DNA from 4 places in the Neorhizobium sp. PAMB6716 genome. Region 4 is predicted to be linked to each of the others. Evidence: predicted binding sites of a transcription regulator. Region 4 holds the regulator's gene; each other region holds the start of a gene.
The links. Region 4 encodes PhoB, which activates phosphate uptake and scavenging genes when phosphate is short. Its sites were predicted from a motif close to TGTCATNNANCTGTCAT; they were not measured.
Positions count from the first base shown of each region.

Region 1: a site for PhoB is predicted at 2,973-2,989, ahead of AC4CWH_RS08330 (esterase-like activity of phytase family protein). Genes of this name have one in related genera too.
Region 2: a site for PhoB is predicted at 3,522-3,538, ahead of AC4CWH_RS02230 (glycerophosphodiester phosphodiesterase). Genes of this name have one in related genera too.
Region 3: a site for PhoB is predicted at 1,282-1,298, ahead of AC4CWH_RS06705 (UDP-2,3-diacylglucosamine diphosphatase). Genes of this name have one in related genera too.

Region 1 covers NZ_CM177835.1:1,719,672-1,724,798, forward strand. The annotation lists gene AC4CWH_RS08325 (FdhF/YdeP family oxidoreductase) at 1-1,288, shown strand, start outside; gene AC4CWH_RS08330 (esterase-like activity of phytase family protein) at 1,355-2,803, opposite strand; gene AC4CWH_RS08335 (DUF502 domain-containing protein) at 3,010-3,708, opposite strand; gene glmS (glutamine--fructose-6-phosphate transaminase (isomerizing)) at 3,866-5,127, opposite strand, start outside.
Region 2 covers NZ_CM177835.1:471,612-476,738, forward strand. The annotation lists gene AC4CWH_RS02215 (hypothetical protein) at 1-11, shown strand, start outside; gene AC4CWH_RS02220 (methyl-accepting chemotaxis protein) at 54-1,871, opposite strand; gene AC4CWH_RS02225 (hypothetical protein) at 2,200-2,532, shown strand; gene AC4CWH_RS02230 (glycerophosphodiester phosphodiesterase) at 2,596-3,456, opposite strand; gene AC4CWH_RS02235 (SDR family oxidoreductase) at 3,819-4,631, shown strand; gene AC4CWH_RS02240 (hypothetical protein) at 4,700-4,981, opposite strand; gene AC4CWH_RS02245 (NAD(P)/FAD-dependent oxidoreductase) at 4,978-5,127, opposite strand, start outside.
Region 3 covers NZ_CM177835.1:1,392,652-1,397,778, forward strand. The annotation lists gene AC4CWH_RS06700 (NADP-dependent malic enzyme) at 1-1,127, opposite strand, end outside; gene AC4CWH_RS06705 (UDP-2,3-diacylglucosamine diphosphatase) at 1,350-2,171, shown strand; gene AC4CWH_RS06710 (MFS transporter) at 2,338-3,534, shown strand; gene AC4CWH_RS06715 (ABC transporter permease) at 3,765-4,922, shown strand; gene AC4CWH_RS06720 (ABC transporter ATP-binding protein) at 4,930-5,127, shown strand, end outside.
Region 4 covers NZ_CM177835.1:2,898,518-2,903,644, reverse strand. The annotation lists gene pstB (phosphate ABC transporter ATP-binding protein PstB) at 1-816, shown strand; gene phoU (phosphate signaling complex protein PhoU) at 870-1,580, shown strand; gene phoB (phosphate regulon transcriptional regulator PhoB) at 1,607-2,290, shown strand; gene AC4CWH_RS14120 (GcrA family cell cycle regulator) at 2,450-3,001, opposite strand; gene AC4CWH_RS14115 (aspartate aminotransferase family protein) at 3,429-4,625, shown strand; gene argF (ornithine carbamoyltransferase) at 4,679-5,127, shown strand, end outside.

The DNA of each region.
Region 1 (5,127 bases), 1.2 Mb from region 4:
AACCTCCTGGCGGGCCATTGTTTTGAAGTCGGGCCTCACGCAAGAGGCTCTGCGTGGCGCAGCGGATGTCTACATCAAGGCGAAGAAGGTGATTGCCTGCTACGGCATGGGCATCACCCAGCATGCGCATGGCACGGAAAACGTCCAACAGCTCGCCAATTTCCTGCTGCTGCGCGGCAATATCGGGCGCGAAGGCGCCGGCATCTGCCCCTTGCGCGGCCATTCCAACGTGCAGGGCGACCGCACTGTCGGCATCACCGAAATTCCGACTCCCGCCCTCCTCGATGGCATCGAACGGGCTTTCGGCTTTCGCCCGACCGGCGACAAGGGCCACAATGCCGTGGAAGCGGTGGATGCGATCAATGACGGCACATCGAAGGCCCTGATCTGCCTCGGCGGCAATCTGGCCGTTGCCATGCCCGATACCGAGTACACGTTCGAGGCCATGCGCAAGCTGGATCTCTCCGTCCACATCGCCACGAAACTCAACCGCTCGCATCTGCTGACCGGCAAGACGACAATCGTCCTGCCCTGCTTCGGGCGCACCGACCTCGATGTGCAGGCATCGGGTCCGCAATCGGTGACGGTCGAGGATTCCATGTCGATGGTGCATGCTTCGCGCGGCTTCCTCAACCCGCCGGGCGAGCTGCTTTTGTCCGAACCGGCCATCGTTGTCGGCATGGCGAAGGCGACGCTCGGCGACCGCTACGGCATCGACTGGGACGGCATGCTCGCAAACTACGACCGAATCCGCGACAAGATCGAGGTCGTGTTTCCCGATTTTGCCGATTACAACGCCCGCGTCCGCGTCAAGGGTGGTTTCCGCCTGACGGTCGGTGCGTCCAACCGTGTCTGGAACACGCCATCGGGCAAGGCAACTTTTCTGGTCGCGCGCGGTCTTGAGGAAGACGGCACCGGTCTTTCCGCGGATGCGCTGGTGCTGACGACACTTCGTGCCCACGACCAGTATAACACCACCATCTACGGCATGGACGACCGTTATCGCGGCGTGTTCGGCCGTCGCGACGTGGTGCTCATGAACGCCGAGGATCTGGCCGCTCGCGGTCTTGCCGATGGTGACCGCATCGACATCCGCTCGCTGTTTGCAGGGGACGACCGCCCGCGCGGCGTGACCGGCTACACCGCCGTCGCCTACGATATCCCCAAGGGCTCGATTGCCGGTTATTATCCCGAAATGAACGCGGTGATTGCCATGGCCGATCACGACAGGCGCTCCGGCACGCCAGCCTACAAGGGCGTGCCGGTGCGGGTCTTGCGCTCAGCCTGATGCAAAAGGCCCCGGCGAGACAATCGCCGGGGCCTTTCACAACGTGCCGGAATTGCCGGAAAAGCTTTACTTCTTCATGCCCGGCAGGGTCACGCGGAACACCTGAAACATGGTGTCGACATCGGCGCCACCTTCGGCCTTGTAGGCCGCGCCCACCTGGAAACCATCCTGCGTCAGGAAATCGTTGTCATTGGCAACGAAGAGGAAATAATCATCGGGTGCGGCCGGATCGAGAGCGCTTGCGATCGACATCGCCTCCCACTTTTCAGAGAGGTTGTTGCGGTCGTTCGGCGCGCCGTTGTGCAGGCCGAAACGGGCCAGCTGTGCCGCATCGTTGAGGTCGATAAAATCGGAGAGCTTGGCCGGCGTGACGGAGGCATCCACCACGCCCTTGGGGGCGACCGGTTTCATGGCGTCAAAGTCACCGTTTGCGATGTCGGTGGCATCAGACAGATCGACAAGATCGATCTTGCGATAGACGGAGGTATCGCCCTTCAGGCCCTGGCCATTGTTGCTGTCGCGGGCAATCATCAGGAAGGCCTTGTCGGAGAGCGCGAGGATCTCGCTCTGGGCGGCAACGGCCACCTTGCCCTTGTTGTCGAAGGTCGGCAGCGGCACGACATATTCATGCACCAGCTTCAGCTTGGACACGTCGCTGGCATCATAGACCAGCGCGCGGGTGTTCATGCGGGTCGAGGACGAATCGCCGCCATCCTGGCGGGTGGCCGATTGCAGAACGGCAATCGCAAACTTGCCATCCGGCGTCAGCGACATGCCCTCAAGGCCCTGGTTGTTCTGGCGGCCGGTATCGGGATCCTTCGGGTCCGGCTTCTTGCCGCCGGCATCGACATTGTTGGAGGAGAAGTTCAGCGCATCCTTGCGCATCGGCAACAGCGCCTTTGGCGGCTGCGTGGCGGAGAGAAGCTTGCCGTCCGCACCGAAGCGGTAGATGTAGGGGCCGTATTCGTCGCTGATCAGCATCGAACCGTCATTCAGAAGCACGACGGCTTCGGGATCGAGCGAAACCTTGCCGGTGCGCGCTTCAGGAAGTGCCGGCAGCGTGCCCGCGGCGGCGCGAACGCCCGATTCCGGATCAAGCCCGGTCATGCTCTTGCCCTTGTCGTCGAGAAGCAGAACCGTGTCGGCAAGCTTTGCTTCAAGGCCCGTTTGCTGCTTGTCAGCGGCAACGGCCGCACCTGCCGCTGCCGGTGTCAGGCGCAGTTCGATACGGTTGATGCGGGTGTTGTAGTCGGTCGTGCCTTCGACGTTATAACCACGGTCGGGCAGCAGCCACAGCGCGCCGGTATAGGCATCGCCGTCCTTCTTCCAGCTCTTCATGTCCACGGCCATGCCGGAACCGGAGCCAAACGTTTCGCCGAACTTGTCCTTGAGATTTGCCGGCATGCGGCCGATGGCCACAAGGCCCTTGTTGGTAACGGTCACGCCGGGGGCGCTGACGCTGCCTTCGGCGAATGCCGCAACGGGCAAAAGGAAGATCGAGGCGGCAAGCGCCATCTTCAGGCAATGCAAAACACGGGTGTTGGAAGTGCGCATGGATGCGGCCCTCTGGAAAAATTTCGGGAGGGGATCCGTTCGCCACGCCCTTGGACCCGGTAAAGGAGCCTTTTGGCCCTTCATCCTCCAGCAGTCGAACACCCCCAGCCCTTGTCTCTAGGCGGCCAATATGACGGCTGGATGAAGCCTGGCACCGCTTGCGATGCTCAGGCGGGTTGCGGTGCGATTTCGCTTGGTGGCTGCGGTTCCACCGGTGCCTTCGGCGTCCAGGGCGGGGTGATAAGCGCGCCTGAGATCAGGAGCTTTGCGGCATCTTCCGGCGTCATGTCCAGCATGACGATCCGGCTTTTGGGCACGAACAGCAAAAAACCGGCAGTAGGCACCGGCGTCGGCGGCAGGAAGACGGCGATCATCTCTTCGCCGGTCTCGTTGAGGCGCGCGGCCACCTCGCCTTGCGCTTCCGCCGAGATGAACACCAGCGCCCAGGTGCCGGGCCCTGGAAATTCGATGAGCCCGACCTTCTTGAACGAAGTCGACTGGTCCTTCAGCACCGTCTCGAAAATCTGCTTCAGGCTCTTGTAGAGAGTGCGCACCAGCGGCGTGTGATGCAGGATCGATTCGCCGAACTTGACGACCGAGCGGCCGATGAGATTCTTGCCGAGAAAACCGATCACGGTGATGAACACCATGGCGATCACAAGCCCGGTGCCGGGGATCGCAATATCGAAATAATACTGCGGGTTGTAACGCTCGGGAATATAGGGCGTCACCCAGCTGTCGGCCCAGTCGATGAAGGCAAATGTCAGCCAGATGGTGATGGCAAGCGGCGCGCAGATAATGAGGCCGGTGAGGAAATTGTTCCGCAGCCGGCCGGCCAGCGTAATTCTTTCCGGGATATCCGCCATTTCAATCCGTCATTTTATGCTGCAATGCCGTAAACGGCCGGGTGAACCCGGACAATGCCGGAGGCATCCCTTCCCCGCAAGCGCATCGCCATTAAATAATCGCGTGCGCGTCAACGACGGGAGAAGCCGGCATCGGTGACGATGCCGGCCAAAGATCTCATTCCACCGTCACCGACTTGGCAAGGTTGCGCGGCTGGTCGACATCTGTGCCCATGAAGACCGCCGTGTGATAGGCCAGAAGCTGGATCGGCAGCGCAAAGATCATCGGCGAAATCACCTCATCCACGACAGGCAGAACGATGGTCGCCATGGTCGGGAGTTTGGAGGCGGCCGCTCCCTTTTCGTCGGTGATGAAAATGATCTTGCCGCCGCGCGCTGCCACTTCCTGCATGTTGGAGACGGTCTTTTCAAAAAACCGGTCATGCGGGGCAATGACGATGACAGGCATGTTTTCATCGATCAGCGCAATCGGCCCGTGCTTCAGCTCGCCCGCCGCATAACCTTCGGCGTGGATATAGGAAATTTCCTTGAGTTTGAGCGCGCCCTCGAGTGCCAGCGGATAGCTGGTGCCGCGCCCGAGATAAAGCACATCCTTGAAGCGCGACAGGTCGCGTGACAGCGTTTCCATCTGCGGCTGGATGAGGTTCAACACATGGCTCATCACGCGGGGCATCTCGATCAGATGGCGCACCATGGCCTTTTCATCCACCTCGGACAACGTGCCACGCGCCCGGCCGGCCTGAATGGCAAGCGAGGCCAGCACCGCCAGCTGGCAGGTGAAGGCTTTTGTCGAGGCAACGCCGATTTCGGGACCGGCCAGAATCGGAAACACCGCATCGGCTTCCCGCGCAATGGTCGATTCGCGCACGTTGACGATGGCGCCGATGGGCAGCCCCGCCTCCTTGCAATAACGCAGCGAGGCCAGCGTATCGGCGGTTTCACCCGATTGAGAGATAAACAGCGCCGCCTGATCGGAGGACAGCGGCATTTCACGGTAGCGGAACTCGGAGGCGACATCGATTTCCACCGGCAGGCGCGCATAACGCTCGAACCAGTATTTGCCGATGAGACCAGCGAGATAGGCCGTGCCGCAGGCGGAAATCGCAAGGCTTCTGACCTTGGCAAAATCGATGGCAGGGCCTTGCGCCTTCACCGTGCCGCTTGCGAAATCCACATAGTGGCTGAGCGCGTGCGAAATGATTTCCGGCTGCTCGTAGATTTCCTTTTCCATGAAATGGCGGTGATTGCCCTTGTCGACCATCAGGGCTGCGGCCTGCGAAATCTGCATCGGCCGCGAGACCGGCTTTCCGGCATAATCCATGATCGACACGCCGCGCGCCGTCATCACGGCGCAATCGCCATCCACGAGATAGGTGATGCGGTTGGTAAAGGGTGCGAGCGCAATTGCGTCGGAGCCCA
Region 2 (5,127 bases), 1.4 Mb from region 4:
CTCCGGAATGACCCGGAGCCTTTTTATCGATTTGAAGATAATGCCTGAAACGCTCAGGCCGCGCGGCCGTACTGGTTGGAGCGCTGGGCTTCGGCAAGGCGGAACTGGCCGAGCAGGCGCGTCAGGGTTTCGGCTTCGCCGGAAAGCTGGTGAGCCGTGGCGGTTGCCTCTTCCACCATGGCGGCGTTCTGCTGGGTGCCCTGGTCCATCGTGTTGACGGCGGTGTTGATCTCCTGCAGGCCGAGCGACTGTTCGCGGTAGGCATCGGCAATCGCCTGCACATGGCCGGTGATGTGCTGCACCTGGCTGACAATGCCTTCCAGCGCCTTGCCGGTATTGCCAACCAGCGTCACGCCATTGGCGACCTGGCTGCTGGACGTGTTGATCAAGCCCTTGATTTCTTTTGCAGCCTGTGCGGAACGCTGCGCCAGTTCACGCACTTCCTGGGCAACGACGGCAAAACCCTTGCCCGCTTCGCCCGCACGTGCCGCTTCCACGCCGGCATTCAGCGCCAGGAGGTTCGTCTGGAAGGCGATTTCATCGATGACGCCGATAATGTTGGAAATCTCGCCGGAGGATTTCTCGATGGCGTGCATGGCGTCAACCGCCGAGCGCACCACGGTGCCGGAATTGCGAGCATCCTCGCCGGTTGCCACCACCAGCTTGCGGGCTTCTTCGGCACGTTTTGCGCCATCGCGCACGGTGGTGGTGATCTCTTCCAGGGCCGCTGCTGTCTGCTCGACGGAAGCCGCCTGCTGCTCGGTGCGGCGCGAAAGATCGTCGCTCGAGGTGCGGATTTCGTTGGCCCCGGCCGTGATCGCATGGGCATTGGTGCCGACCAGCTGCATGGCCTGGTTCAGCTTTTCCACCGAATGGTTAAAGTCGGTGCGCAGGGTGTCGAGCTTTGCCGTGAACGGACGCTCGATGCGGTGTGACAGGTCGCCGTCGGCCAGGGCCTTCAGACCGGTGGCCAATGCCTGCACCACATCCGCCAGCGTTCCGGCTTCTTCCGTGCGGATTGCCTCGTGTGAGGCGCGCTCTGCATCCGCCTGGCGGCGGGTTGCCTCGGTTGCGGCCGAAAGGCGCGCCTGCTCCTTGGCATTGCTGCGGAACACTTCCACCGTCTGGGCCATGGCGCCGATCTCGTCACGGCGATCGGTGCCGGAAACAGCAGCCTCCGTTTCGCCGCCGGCAAGCGTTGCCATGCGCTGGCGAAGCGCCTCCATCGGGCGGGTGATGCCGGCGCTTGCGACATAATAGGCAAGGCCGATCGTGGCGATTACGGCAAGCCCAAGCGCCACCATGCTGGTGAAGATGATCGAGGACGTATCACTGGAAATGGTCTTGCCACCATTGGCCACCATTTCGTTCAGCGCGGCGTTGTTGGCTCCGGATTTGGTGGAGAAGGCTGGCGCCAGTTGATCGAGCGAACGCACCAGGGCCACCGCCTCGTCATTGCGTCCGGCCTGCTTGGCGACCACGATCTTTTCGTAGACAGCGCCGAACTGGTCCATCAGGCCCATCAGTTCATCCGACGGCGGCTTCAGCGCCGGCACCATGCGGCCGATATCGACCATCTTTGCCTTTGCGCCATCAAGGTTGCGCACGAAGGCGGCCTTGCCTTCCTCGTAAGCCGGCGAGCCGGTCTCGTTCAGCGCAACGCGGGTAATGGCGTTGACGGCCGTCCACATGCCCGCCGACGAGCGCGCGCCAAGAACGGCGGCGGCGGCGTTATTGGCGATGAAATCCGCATAACGATCGTTGACGCCATCAAAACGGCTGCTGAGGTAAGACAAACCGGCCAGCGAGACCAGCCCGAGAAACAGGATGACGGATAGGATTTTTGTCCGAATCGACAGGTGTCGTAACATCTTTGACCTACGTGAAAACGCAAAGGCTGAAGCAAGGCGACGTCCTGTCTCCTCCTTCCTGCCGGGAAAAGGCAGCAAATCGCTCGATCAAAGAAATTTTTCCATCCTGCCCGTCATGGACACTCGGGCAAATTGGTTAAGCCTGCGTATAACAATCATGACAGACTATAATAATCGCGGCGGCATTTGCGGGTGTTTGTGTTGTTTTTCTCCACTTTGTCTCGTCATTACAGTTGAGGGAGGTATTGGAACAAATGAGCCGGCACCGCGTTTTGGGCTGGCTAAATAACAGGGCCGCCGACATCAGGCGTGCAGCAAGGAGACTATCATGCTGAAGGTGATCCAGACGGCGGGGCTTGCTCTTGCCATGGCGGCTGCGGGCGTCTGTGCCGGCACGTCGGCGCAGGCGCAACAGATGGAATTGCGGGTCGGGCCAGATGGCATCCGTCCGGTGATCCGTGAACACGATCGCGATCGTCGTGGACCGCCGCCGCGCCGGGGTTGCAGCGAGCGCGAAGCCCGCTCTGCTGCCCGCGATGCGGGCCTGCGCGATCCGGAAGTTGTGCGCGTAACGCCCGGCCGCGTTGTCGTGCAGGGCTTTACCCGCCGCGGCCCGAGCCGCATCACGTTTGCCAATGAACGCGGCTGCCCGGAAATCTGATCGCCAGCGCGCAATCGGCTCATGCCTCGAAAACCCGCCCGTCCGGCGGGTTTTTTCATATTTTCAGCCGGTGCTCCGGGCGTTCCAGGCACGCTCGGTGGCCGGAGCCTCGTCCGTTGTCACCTGATCGGGGTGTAACGCCATGAGGGCGGAAAACTGCGCCCATTCGGCCTCGCTGAACCCCATGTCGGGGTTTTTCAGGTTAAAGGTCCAGGCATCCACCTTGCAGCCGTTCTCATGGCAAAGGCCGATGAGATCGAGATCGCGCGCGGCGGCCTCCAGAACCAGCGGCCAGGAGAGATAGACCGTGTCCGGCGCGGTTTCTCCATTGATATCAGACAGAAGGTCCTGCCGTGCCGCGTCCGGTCCCTGTTCGGCAAGGATGACCATCAGCTTGTCTGTGGGGTCTATGCCGCGCGCAAGGTTGGGCAGGTGGTTGCGGATCGCGACGATGAGGTCGAGATCGCCGGCGCTGACGATGATCGAGCGCCCGGCGGCGCCAAAAAACTCCACCAGATGCGCAAGTCCCGCACTGCCGATCGTTGCCAGATCGTCCTTCATGTCGAACTGCAAAAGAGCGTCCGGATGTGCCGTCGTCAGCATTTGCGCCAAGTCTTCGCTGAGGATCGGCGGCGTGCCGCCGGCCTTTATGGTCAGTCCACGCAGATCCTGCGCAGAGGCTTTTCGCACCGGGCCGTAGCCATCGGTTTCGCCGTCGAGATCTGAATCATGCAGCACCACGAAACCGCCATCGCCGCGCACCCGAAGATCCAGCTCCATCGAAGCGCCCGCTTCAAACCCCAGCGCCATCGTCTCGGCCGAAAAAAGCGGTGCCGAAAGGCCAAGGCGCAGCCGGTGCCATTTGAGCCTTGTGCGGTGCCCGGCGTGGATGATTTCGAGACCGGGCGGAGAGTGGAGAAGCATTGCGATACCTTCAACTGTAACAAGCGCCCTGTGTCGAACGGCAAGCGCGCAGGATTGTGGCCCGTAGCACGGATGGATGACAGAATTTTTATGGCGAGTTTCAAGATGGCAGACGTGCCGTGCCGATCTCGCGCCTGTCCACGCCAATGACAGGCAGGCGAAAGGCAGGGCGCGAGATGTGGCCATCCACCACGCGGCCGGGGAGGGTGGTTTGCCTTGCCTGCACGCCGGACACAGGCCGATTTCTGTTGGAACATCCACCCCTTGGGATGAGTTGGACCCGCGAACCCCAACAATCAAAGTGAGGTTGACCCATGTCACAGCAATATCCCACGCCGCCCTTTTCCCAGCCGAAGATCCCGATGCCGGGTTTGACCAGCCAGATGCAGCCGGTGCCGGATCACGGCGAAAGCTCCTACAAGGGCTCCGGCCGCCTTGCCGGCAAGAAGGCCGTCATCACCGGTGGCGATAGTGGCATCGGCCGCGCCGTCGCCATTGCTTTTGCCCGCGAAGGTGCCGACGTGCTGATTTCCTATCTCGACGAAGACCAGGATGCGGCGGAAACGAAACGCCATGTGGAAGAGGCTGGCCGCAAGGCCGTGCTGGTGCCGGGCGATCTTCAATCGGCCGCCCATTGCCGCAAGGTGATCGATACGGCCGTCGAACAGCTCGGCGGGATCGATATTCTCGTCAACAATGCCGCCCACCAGGCCTCGTTTCCGACGATTGGGGAGATCAGCGATGAGGAGTGGGAACTGACCTTCAAGGTGAACATCCACGCCATGTTCTACCTCACCAAGGCAGCCGTTGCGCACATGAAGCCAGGCGCCTCCATCATCAACACCGCCTCGATCAATTCCGACAGCCCCAACCCGTCGCTGCTCGCCTATGCCACCACCAAGGGCGCGATCCAGAACTTTACCGCAGGATTGGCGCAGCTGCTGGCGGAGAAGGACATCCGCGCCAATGCGGTTGCACCCGGCCCGATCTGGACGCCGCTCATTCCCTCCACGCTGCCGGAGGATTCGGTTAAATCGTTCGGTCAGCAGGTGCCGATGAAACGGCCGGGACAGCCGGCGGAACTGGCCACCGCCTATGTGATGCTGGCCGATCCGCTCTCCAGCTACGTCTCCGGTGCAACGATTGCGGTGACCGGCGGCAAGCCGATCATCTGATAGATGTCAAAATGTGCAAAGGGCGGCGGGGGATACCCGTCGCCCTTTTTCGTCAGCCCGAAAACGTGTCAGTTGTTGCGGCCAACTTGTCGGGCGAGAACGTCGAAATTCGCTTCCTCACCGCGTTCGGCCGCCTCATCGGCCAGCACCAGAAGACGGATCGGGAAGGCAACGGCCTTGCGGTGAGCACTGGAAACATCCGGCTCCTCTGCCTTCATCACGCCAGCCTCCACCTCGCGCAGCGTTTCGCGTATTTCCTCATGCGTCAGCAGCTGTTTTTCCACCAGCAGGCGGTTGATGGCGGCAAGTGCCAGATAAAGGCCTTCCAGCTGCGGATTGGCGGTGTTCATGGCTCCCTCCCGGGGTTGATGGATCGGGTTACATTTTCGTCGATCAGGCGCGCGCCGCGCTGGCGGGTAAGATAACGCCAGATCCACTGGATCGTCACCAGCAGCCGCTTTTCAAAATTGACCAGCAGGTAGACATGGACGAGCGC
Region 3 (5,127 bases), 1.5 Mb from region 4:
GCGGCAACGTCGGAGATTTCCTCGCGCGCAAGGCCGGCAATCGCCTTGACCGCCGCCATCTTCATTTCTTCGTTGATCGTGGTTGCGCCGCAATCGAGCGCGCCACGGAAGATGTAAGGGAAGCAGAGGACGTTGTTGACCTGGTTGGCAAAATCCGAGCGGCCGGTGCAGATCATCGCATCGGGACGGGCGGCCCGCGCCAGTTCCGGCATGATTTCCGGCGTCGGGTTGGCCAGCGCCATGATCAGCGGCTTTTCAGCCATCTGTTCCAGCAGTTCCGGCTTCAGCACGCCGGCGGCCGAGAGCCCGAGGAACACGTCGGCGCCGCCGATCGATTCGGCAAGCACCCGCTTGTCGCTCTTTTGGGCGTAGATTTCCTTCCACGGGTCCATCAGCACGTTGCGCCCGTCATAAACGAGGCCTTCGATATCGTGGACCCAGATGTTTTCGACCTTCGCCCCGAGCGAAACGAGGAGGTTGAGGCAGGCAAGTGCCGCAGCACCGGCGCCCGAGGTGACGATCTTGACGTCGGAAATCTTCTTGCCGGCAAGTTCCAGGCCGTTGAGGATGGCAGCCGCCACGATGATCGCCGTGCCATGCTGGTCGTCGTGGAAGACCGGGATATTCATCTTCTGGCGCAGCTGGCGCTCGACTTCAAAACATTCCGGCGCCTTGATGTCTTCCAGGTTGATGCCACCGAAGGTTGGCTCCAGAGCGGCAATCGTCGACACCATCTCGTCCACCGTTTCAGCAGCGATCTCGATGTCGAAGACGTCAATGGCGGCGAATTTCTTGAAGAGGACGGCCTTGCCTTCCATGACCGGCTTGGAGGCAAGCGGTCCGATATTGCCAAGGCCAAGCACGGCGGTACCGTTCGACACGACGCCGACAAGATTGGCGCGTGCCGTATATTCAGCGGCCATCTCGGGATTGTCGCGGATGGCAAGGCAGGGGGCTGCAACACCCGGAGAATAAGCAAGCGCGAGATCGCGCTGGTTGCCGAGCGGCTTGGTGGCCACGACCTCCAGCTTGCCCGGGCGCGGATAGCGGTGGAAAAACAGTGCCTGCTCATCCAGGTCCGCCTTTGCGGTGTCCTTGTCCACAGGTGTGTTGTCCTTGTGTTCCATCGCCATCTCCTTTCAGTCTTTTGTCTTGGTCTGTCTCATACATCAAACGGCGTCGGGGAACAGTAGTGAAATATCGGGGGCAAGGACGCAAGTCTGTGTCCCTGCTGCCGCATCCGGCAGTTTGCGGCGGCGGAATGGCCCCGCAACCGGCCGCTGTCATGCTCCTGAAATACGAGTCTGATTTGGACAGAGGAGGGGCGGTCTGACGAAAGGGTGAGCGACGTGGCAGAGACACTGGAAACGAAACACTTCAGGACCTTGTTCATTTCCGATATCCACCTGGGTTCCAAGGCGGCAAAGACCGATTTCCTTCTGGATTTCCTACGCTACCACGAGGCCGAGACGATCTTTCTGGTCGGAGACATCGTGGATGGCTGGCGGCTGAAGCGCAGCTGGTACTGGCCGCAGGGCTGCAATGACGTGGTGCAGAAACTGCTGCGCAAGGCGCGCAAGGGCACCCGCATCGTCTACATTCCCGGCAATCACGACGAGTTCCTGCGTGCCTTCCCCGGCGTTCACTTCGGCGGCATCGAAGTGGCGGACCGGATGGTGCATGAAGCCGCCGACGGCCGAAAATACCTCGTGCTGCATGGCGACGAGTTCGACGTCGTCGTGCGCAATATCCGCCTCCTCGCTTATCTCGGCGATTGGGCCTATGACGCAGCCATTGCCATCAATGTCGTCCTGGCGGCGGTGCGCCGGCGCCTCAACCTGCCTTACTGGTCGTTTTCGGCCTGGGCCAAGCTGCAGGTCAAACAGGCCGTCAACTTCATCGGCGAATTCCAGAAGGTCGTGGCCGAGGAAGCCCGGCGCAACAATGTCGACGGCGTGATCTGCGGCCATATCCATCATGCTGTCATGGAGGATATCGACGGCATCCGCTACATCAACACCGGCGACTGGGTGGAAAGCTGCACGGCCATCGTCGAGCACATGGATGGCACATTCGAGCTGATTTCCTGGCAGCATTCCGGCCAGACTGTGGAAATGCCGGCGCTGCTGGCGCCGCCCCTTACGGCAAAAGGTGACATGCAGGCAGCCTGAGCATTCTCCCTGCCGGCTTTCTCCGGCAGATTTGCCTGCCGTGCGCGGGGCTTGATGTCCGAGCGGTGGCAAGAGTGTGGCGCATGCTGTGCATGCGTGGTAAAGCGATCAAATTCCAAGACGATTCCCGATCGCCCAACCCGCCGCCGTCAGCATGGGAGCCCCCGTGGCCCAGGCTTTTTCCCCGATTGCCATTCCCCGTCTGTTTCCCGTTCGTTGCGCGCTGGCCTATGCGGCAGCGCTTGGCGTCAACGGTATTCTTTTGCCATTCTTTCCGGTCTGGCTGAAATCGCTGGCGCTCGACGAGTGGCAGATCGGCCTCATCCTGTCGGTGCCGATCGTCCTGCGCGTTCTCTCGGCGCCGGTTGCCGGTTACCTTGCCGACCGGCTGTCGGAGCGGGTGCGTATCCTTCTGTTTTCCGCCGTCCTCTCCATCACCACCGCACTTCTGCTGATGGTGGTCGACGGCTTCTGGATGGTGCTTCTGGTGTTCAGCCTGCAAGGGGCTGCCTTTGCGCCCTTCACGCCGGTTCTGGAAAGTATCACTGTCATGGGCGTGAGACGCTGGGGTTATCGTTATGGCACGATCCGGGTCTGGGGCTCGATCGGATTTGTGGCGATGACGCTGCTGGCGGGCGAGGCGATCTCGCGCTTTTCAGCCTCCGTCGTGCCGCTTGTGGCGGCCTCGGCCTTCTCCTTGACGCTGGTGGCGGCGCTCATCGTGCCGCGTCTCGGGCGCGCTGCCGCACTGCCGGAAAAAGTGGTTTGCACAAATCAGTCATCGGTGATTGCCGCACCGGACCTCAACCTCCTGATGATCGGCTGCACGCTCGTGCAGTCCACGCATGGCATGTATTATGCATTTTCCGGCATTCACTGGCAGCAACTCGGCTTTTCCGGGTCTGAGATCGGTGTGCTGTGGTCGGCGGGCGTCGTGGCGGAAATCCTGTTTTTCTTCCTGTCCGGCCTGATTGCCCGAAAGGTCTCGCCGGTCGGGCTGATGGTGTTCGGCTCGGTGGTGGCCGTGCTGCGCTGGGTTCTGTTCGTCCAGCCGCTCGGCTTCGTGAGCGCCACTCTTTTGCAGTGCAGCCACGCCTTCAGCTTTGCCTTCCTGCATTTCGGCATGCAGCAGAAGATCGTCGAGAGCGTGCATGAAAGTAAGGAATCGACGGTGCAGGGCACCTATTTCTTCTATAACGGCGTGTTTCTGGCCACATCGACCTTCCTGGCCGGCCTCATCTACCGCGAGTTCGGCCAGAACAGCTATTACCTGATGGCGCTTGTGGCGGCCGGTGGCCTGGCGCTGACGCTGAAGGCCGCACGCAGTAGCCCACGACGGGCCGGTAGCGAGGCCGGCGTCTGATCAAGCGGGATTTGCAGACAAGGCTGCGTTTCTTCCCGTTCGCCTTTTATCTTGCCGGCCGTTCACACGCCGTGCCGTGCCGGTGGCGTACGGTCAGAAAACGACCTGTGGCTTTGAGGTTACTGCTCGGCCTTTTTGGCTTTGGACAGCATGGCAATTCGCACGGTGGCGGCTATATTGCGCCTCTTAAGTGCGGGATCAACCGTGCGTCCGAGCAGTAATAGATGCCCATGAAGCCGAAGCCCGTCAACGACCGGTCTGCCACAATCGAAAAAGATGAATCTGCTGGCGAGGGGGAACGTTATCTCCTGTCGGGGGATTGGCGCAACCGTGGCATTTCGGGGGTTCTGAAAGATCTGTCTGTCCTGGAGACGCAAGAGGCAGCCGGCAGGCTTGAACTCGACGTCTCCGCAATCGACCAGGTCGACACATCCGGCGGCTGGCTCATTCGCCGGCTGATCAATGCGCGCCGGGCGCAGGGTGGTGATGCCGTTGTGGTGGGGGCAAGCGAGCAGCTGAAGGAGCTGCTCGATGTCATGCCGCAGGAAACGCCGGCCCCGCCTGCCAAGGCCGCCGACAATGCCTCGCTGTTCCAGCGCGTCTTTACGCCGCCCGGCCGCGCCATCGTCGAGCTTTGGCAGGATGCCGTTGCCGCCATGAACATCCTTGGCTCTGCCGTGGGTGGTGCGCAGCTGAAGCTTGGCCGCGGCACCGGCATCTCGCCGGCTTCCGTCGTCACCCATATCGACCGGATGGGCGTGCGCGCCGTGCCGATCATCATGCTGATGTCCTTCCTGATCGGCGCCATCATTGCCCAGCAGGGTGCCTTCCAGCTGCGATATTTCGGCGCCGAACTGTTCGTTGTCGATCTCGTCGGCATTCTGCAGCTGCGTGAAATCGGTGTGCTGCTGACGGCCATCATGATTGCCGGCCGCTCCGGAAGCGCCATCACCGCCGAAATCGGCTCGATGAAGATGCGCGAGGAAATCGATGCGCTGACCGTGATCGGGCTCAATCCCGTCGGCGTGCTGGTGTTTCCACGCCTGGTGGCGCTGACCATCGCGCTGCCGCTTCTGACCATCGTTGCCAATTTCTCCGCCCTTTATGGCGCAGCCATCGTCGTGTGGCTCTATTCGGGCATCACCTTCGAGACGTTTCTTGCCCGCCTTCACGAGGCGGTGGAATATTCGTCCGTTGCATCCGGCATGATCAAGGCGCCGTTCATGGCGCTTGCCATCGGCATCGTATCGGCCGTCGAGGGCATGAAGGTCGGCGGCAGTGCCGAATCGCTTGGCGCCCATGTCACGGCGGCCGTGGTGAAGTCGATCTTCGTGGTCATCCTGATGGATGCGCTTTTTGCAATCTTCTACTCCGCAATCGACTTTTAGGATGGGTATGGCCGTTCAGGACAATGTGATCGATGCGGTCGAGCATCCGGAGCCGGGGAGCGTCATCCTGTCCGTGCGCGATCTGACGGTTGGTTTCGGCACGAAGACGGTGTTGGAAAACCTTGATCTCGACATCTATCGCGGTGAAATTCTTGGTTTCGTCGGCGCCTCCGGCACCGGCAAATCCGTGCTGATGCGCACGGTG
Region 4 (5,127 bases):
ATGAACATGATGTCGGAAGCAGCAGTTGAAAAGGCTCTGGATCAGAAAATGAATGACGTTTCCTACAAGATGGTGGGCAAGGACGTTTCTGTCTATTACGGCGAGAAGCGGGCCCTCTTCGACGTAAATCTCAATGTCCGCGAGAACACGGTGACGGCGTTGATCGGCCCTTCGGGCTGCGGCAAGTCCACCTTCCTGCGTTGCCTCAACCGCATGAACGATACGATCGAAAGCTGCCGCGTCACCGGGCGTATCACGCTCGATGCCGACGATATCTACGATCCGTCGATCGACGTGGTGGAACTGCGCGCCCGCGTCGGCATGGTGTTCCAGAAGCCGAACCCATTCCCGAAGTCGATCTACGAAAACATCGCCTACGGCCCGCGCATCCACGGTCTTGCCCGCAACAAGGCGGATATGGACCAGATCGTCGAGGCAAGCCTGCAGCGTGCGGGCCTTTGGAACGAGGCAAAGGACCGCCTGCAGGAATCCGGCACCGGCCTCTCCGGTGGCCAGCAGCAGCGCCTCTGCATTGCCCGCGCCATTGCCGTTTCGCCTGAGGTCATCCTGATGGACGAGCCCTGCTCGGCGCTCGATCCGATCGCAACGGCCAAGGTGGAAGAGCTGATCCACGAACTTCGCAGCAATTACACCATCGTCATCGTCACCCACTCGATGCAGCAGGCGGCCCGCGTGTCGCAGCGCACCGCCATGTTCCATCTCGGCCAGCTGGTCGAGGAGAACGATACGGACAAGATGTTCACCAACCCGGATGATCAGCGTACGCAGGACTACATCATGGGCCGCTTCGGCTGATTGCCGTTACACCCATGCCCTTGCGCTGACACCCCTATCCGAGGACGCCAAATATGCCTTCGCACATCCTTTCGGCCTATGACGAAGACCTGAAATATCTGAACCGCCGGATTTCCGAAATGGGCGGCCTTGCCGAGCAGATGTGCGGCGATGCCGTGCGCGCCCTGGTCAATTCCGATGGCGCGCTTGCCCAGAAGGTCATCTCCGACGACGTGATCCTCGATCACGCCGAGCGCGAGATCCAGGAAAAGGCGATCATCACCATCGCCAAGCGCCAGCCGATGGCTGCGGACCTGCGCGAAATCATCGGCACGCTCAGGATCGCTGCCGATCTGGAGCGCGTCGGCGACCTTGGCAAGAACACCGCCAAGCGCGTCATCGCCGTGCAGGGCACCGGCGTGCCGCGCAAGCTTGCCCGTGGCCTGGAACACCTGTCGGAGCTTGCGCTGGTGCAGCTGAAGGAAGTGCTGGACGTGTTTTCCAGCCGTTCCGTGCAGAAGGCCGAAGCCATCCGCCAGCGCGACGAGGAAATCGACGCGATGTACACCTCGCTGTTTCGCGAGCTGTTGACCTACATGATGGAAGATCCGCGCAACATCACCAGCTGCACGCATCTTCTGTTCTGCGCCAAGAACATCGAGCGCATCGGTGACCATGCCACCAACATCGCCGAGACCATCTATTACATCGCAACAGGTGCCCAGCCTGAAGGCGAGCGCCCCAAGGACGATACGTCCAACACGCTTGGTGCTGTGGCCGAGTAAGGCCATACTGACGGAGTGCCTGAACCATGCTGCCCAAAATTGCGGTTGTGGAGGACGAGGAAGCTCTCAGCGTCCTCCTGCGCTATAATCTCGAGGCCGAAGGCTACGAGGTCGAGACGATCCTGCGCGGAGACGAGGCGGAAATCCGCCTCCAGGAGCGGTTGCCGGATCTGTTGATCCTCGACTGGATGCTGCCGGGCGTATCGGGCATCGAGCTTTGCCGGCGCTTACGCATGCGTCCAGAAACCGAACGGCTGCCGATCATCATGCTGACGGCACGCGGTGAGGAAAGCGAGAGGGTGCGCGGCCTTGCCACCGGTGCCGACGATTACGTCGTCAAGCCGTTCTCGACGCCGGAACTGATGGCACGGGTGAAGGCCATGCTGCGGCGTGCCCGCCCGGAGGTTCTCTCCAGCGTTCTGCGCTGCGGCGATATCGAGCTGGACCGCGAGACACACCGCGTTCACCGCAAAAGCCGTGAAGTGCGGCTTGGGCCAACGGAATTCCGCCTCCTGGAATTTCTGATGGCCTCGCCGGGCCGCGTCTATTCGCGCTCGCAACTGCTCGATGGCGTCTGGGGCCATGATATCTACGTGGATGAACGCACCGTCGACGTGCATGTCGGGCGCCTGCGCAAGGCACTCAACTTTTCCAACATGCAGGATGTGATCCGCACCGTGCGCGGCGCCGGATATTCGATGGAAGCTTAACGCGCGTTCGTCACTTCTGATGAGACACGGTTTTGACGCCCGGCGGCTTGTGCTTCGGGCGTTCTTTCTGTCGGCTTTTTTCAAAGTGTCTCCAGGCACAAAAAAACGGGCGCGAGGCCCGTTTTCAGATTGCTGAGCGGCAAGCGCTCGAAGACGATTTCAGGCGCGGGCGGCAGCCGAGATGTTGGCAGCTTTGCGGCGCTCGTTGACCGGCTGGTAGGCGAGGCGAGCGTGATATTTGCAGTAGGGCGAGGTATCGGCAGAATCCGAACCACAGAAGTGGAAGTCGTCCTTCAGGGGATCGCCCATCGGCCACTTGCAGGTGCGTTCCGTCAGGTCCGTCAGCGAAAGCTTACGCGACATCGGCACCACGACATTGCTCGGGGCGCGGAATTCCGTCGGCTGTACGGCCTCGACTTCCGGCGCTACCACGGCAACACCAACCGCATGGGGCGTGGTACGGGCAGGATTGGTCGTGGTGCGGGCCGCAAAGTTCGGCGCGCGCGGAGCAGAGGTGGTGCGCTTGGGCGCGGTGCGCGCCGTTGCCTGCGTGCCGCCGGCCTTGACGCGGCCTGGCAGGTTGAGACGGTGTACCTTGCCGATCACGGCGTTGCGGCTGACGCCGCCCAGCTGTGTTGCGATCTGGCTTGCGCTCAGGCCTTCGGCCCAAAGCCGCTTTAGTCTCTCGACGCGCTCGTCCGTCCAGTTCATGCCATCTCTCCGCCGTAGGGGCTGTGCGGACAGAATCGCTCACCTGCCGGCGGGAAGATTTCCTGCCGGACATACCATATATATGTGCTTGGTGACTAGTTCCGCCGCATGCAGTCTAGTAATTGATCTTTAACCTATCGACCCCGGGACTCGCTGACAAGAGTCGGCGGAATCGCGGCGAATCGATTTCAGGGTTTTCCCCAACTTGCTTTTAAGGCGAGTCTTTTTTGTCACAGCGCAAAAGCTTCGCGCAAGCCAGCCTCACGCAGCGGAAATCCCCTGAAATTCAAGCGATTTGTTGACAGTTGATCCTGAAATGCCGATAGTGCGCCAGCCGCCGCTTAAGGCGGCATTTTTAGTTTCTGGTTTGAATTCCGGCGGCCGTGCCGCCACAAGGGATTATCGTTGCCCAAGGAGTGATGTCGCCATGGCTGAAGCCGCACTTTTCGACACCTTTGCACGGGCTCCGCTGCGTTTCGTGCGCGGCGAGGGCGTCTGGCTCGTGACGGAAACGGGCGAGCGATATCTCGATTTCGGCGCAGGCGTTGCCGTGACCTCCTGCGGCCATTCCAATCCGCATCTGGTCGCGGCGCTGAAGGACCAGGCCGACAAGGTCTGGCACCTGTCCAATCTCTATGAAATTCCCGAGCAGGAACGGCTTGCCCGCCGCCTGACCGAGGCGACCTTTGCCGACAAGGTGTTCTTCACCAATTCCGGTGCGGAAGCGCTGGAATGCGCTATCAAGACGGCGCGTCGTTACCATTATTCCAAGGGCCACCCGGAAAAATTCCACATCATCACCTTCGAAGGCGCCTTCCATGGCCGCACGATTGCGACGATCGCTGCCGGCGGCCAGGAAAAATACATGGAAGGTTTTGGGCCCAAGGCGCCCGGTTTCGACCAGGTGCCGTTTGACGACATGGACGCGCTGAAGGCGGCCATCACCGAAAACACCGCAGCGCTGCTGATCGAGCCAATCCAGGGCGAGGGCGGCATCCGTGTGGTCTCGAAGGAATTCCTGCGTGAACTGCGCCAGATCTGCGACGACAACGGCATCCTTTTGATGTTTGACGAGGTGCAGTCCGGCGTTGGTCGTACCGGCAAATTTTTTGCCTATGAGGCAACCGGCATTACCCCCGATATCATGGCCGTGGCCAAGGGCATCGGCGGCGGTTTTCCCTTCGGCGCCTGCCTTGCCACCGCCGAGGCCGCCTCCGGCATGAAGCCCGGCGTTCACGGCACGACCTATGGCGGCAATCCGCTCGCCATGGCTGTCGGCAATGCCGTGCTCGACGTGGTGCTGGCCGATGGCTTCCTCGACAATGTGCGCGACGTGGCGCTGGTTTTCCGCCAGGGCCTTGCCTCGCTCAAGGACCGTTTCCCCGATGTGATCGAGGAAATCCGCGGTGAAGGCCTGATGCTGGGCGTGAAAGCCCGCGTGCCCGCCGGCGAACTGGCGCTGGCCATGCGCGAGGAACATCTGTTGGGCGTTCCCGCCGGCGATAACGTTATTCGTCTGCTGCCGCCGCTGGTGGTGACGGCGGAAGAGGCCCGTGAGGGCATTGCGCGCATCGAGCGTGCGGCCGAAAAGCTCAGCCGCGAACAGTTGAAGAAAACGGCCTGACGGGCTCTTTCGTAACGCAAGGGCCGCCGGACGGCGCCCCGATGGATTGGACCATGGCATCACCTAAGCATTTTCTCGATCTCTCGGCCGTTTCGTCCGGGGAGCTGCGCACCATTCTCGATGACGCCCGCACCCGCAAGCAGGCCACCAAGGCCGGCACGGCGGACAAGCCGCTGGCCGGCAAGATGCTGGCGATGATTTTTGAAAAGCCGTCTACGCGCACCCGCGTCTCGTTTGATGTCGGCATGCGCCAGCTGGGCGGCGAAACGCTGTTTTTGTCGGGCACGGAAATGCAGCTCGGGCGTGCCGAAACCATTGGCGATACCGCCAAGGTTCTGTCGCGTTATGTCGATGCCATCATGATCCGCACGACCGACCACACGCGCCTGCTGGAGCTTGCAGAGCACGCGACAGTGCCTGTGATCAACGGTCTCACCGACGAAACGCATCCCTGCCAGATCATGGCCGACCTCCTGACCTTCGAGGAACATCGCGGGCCGGT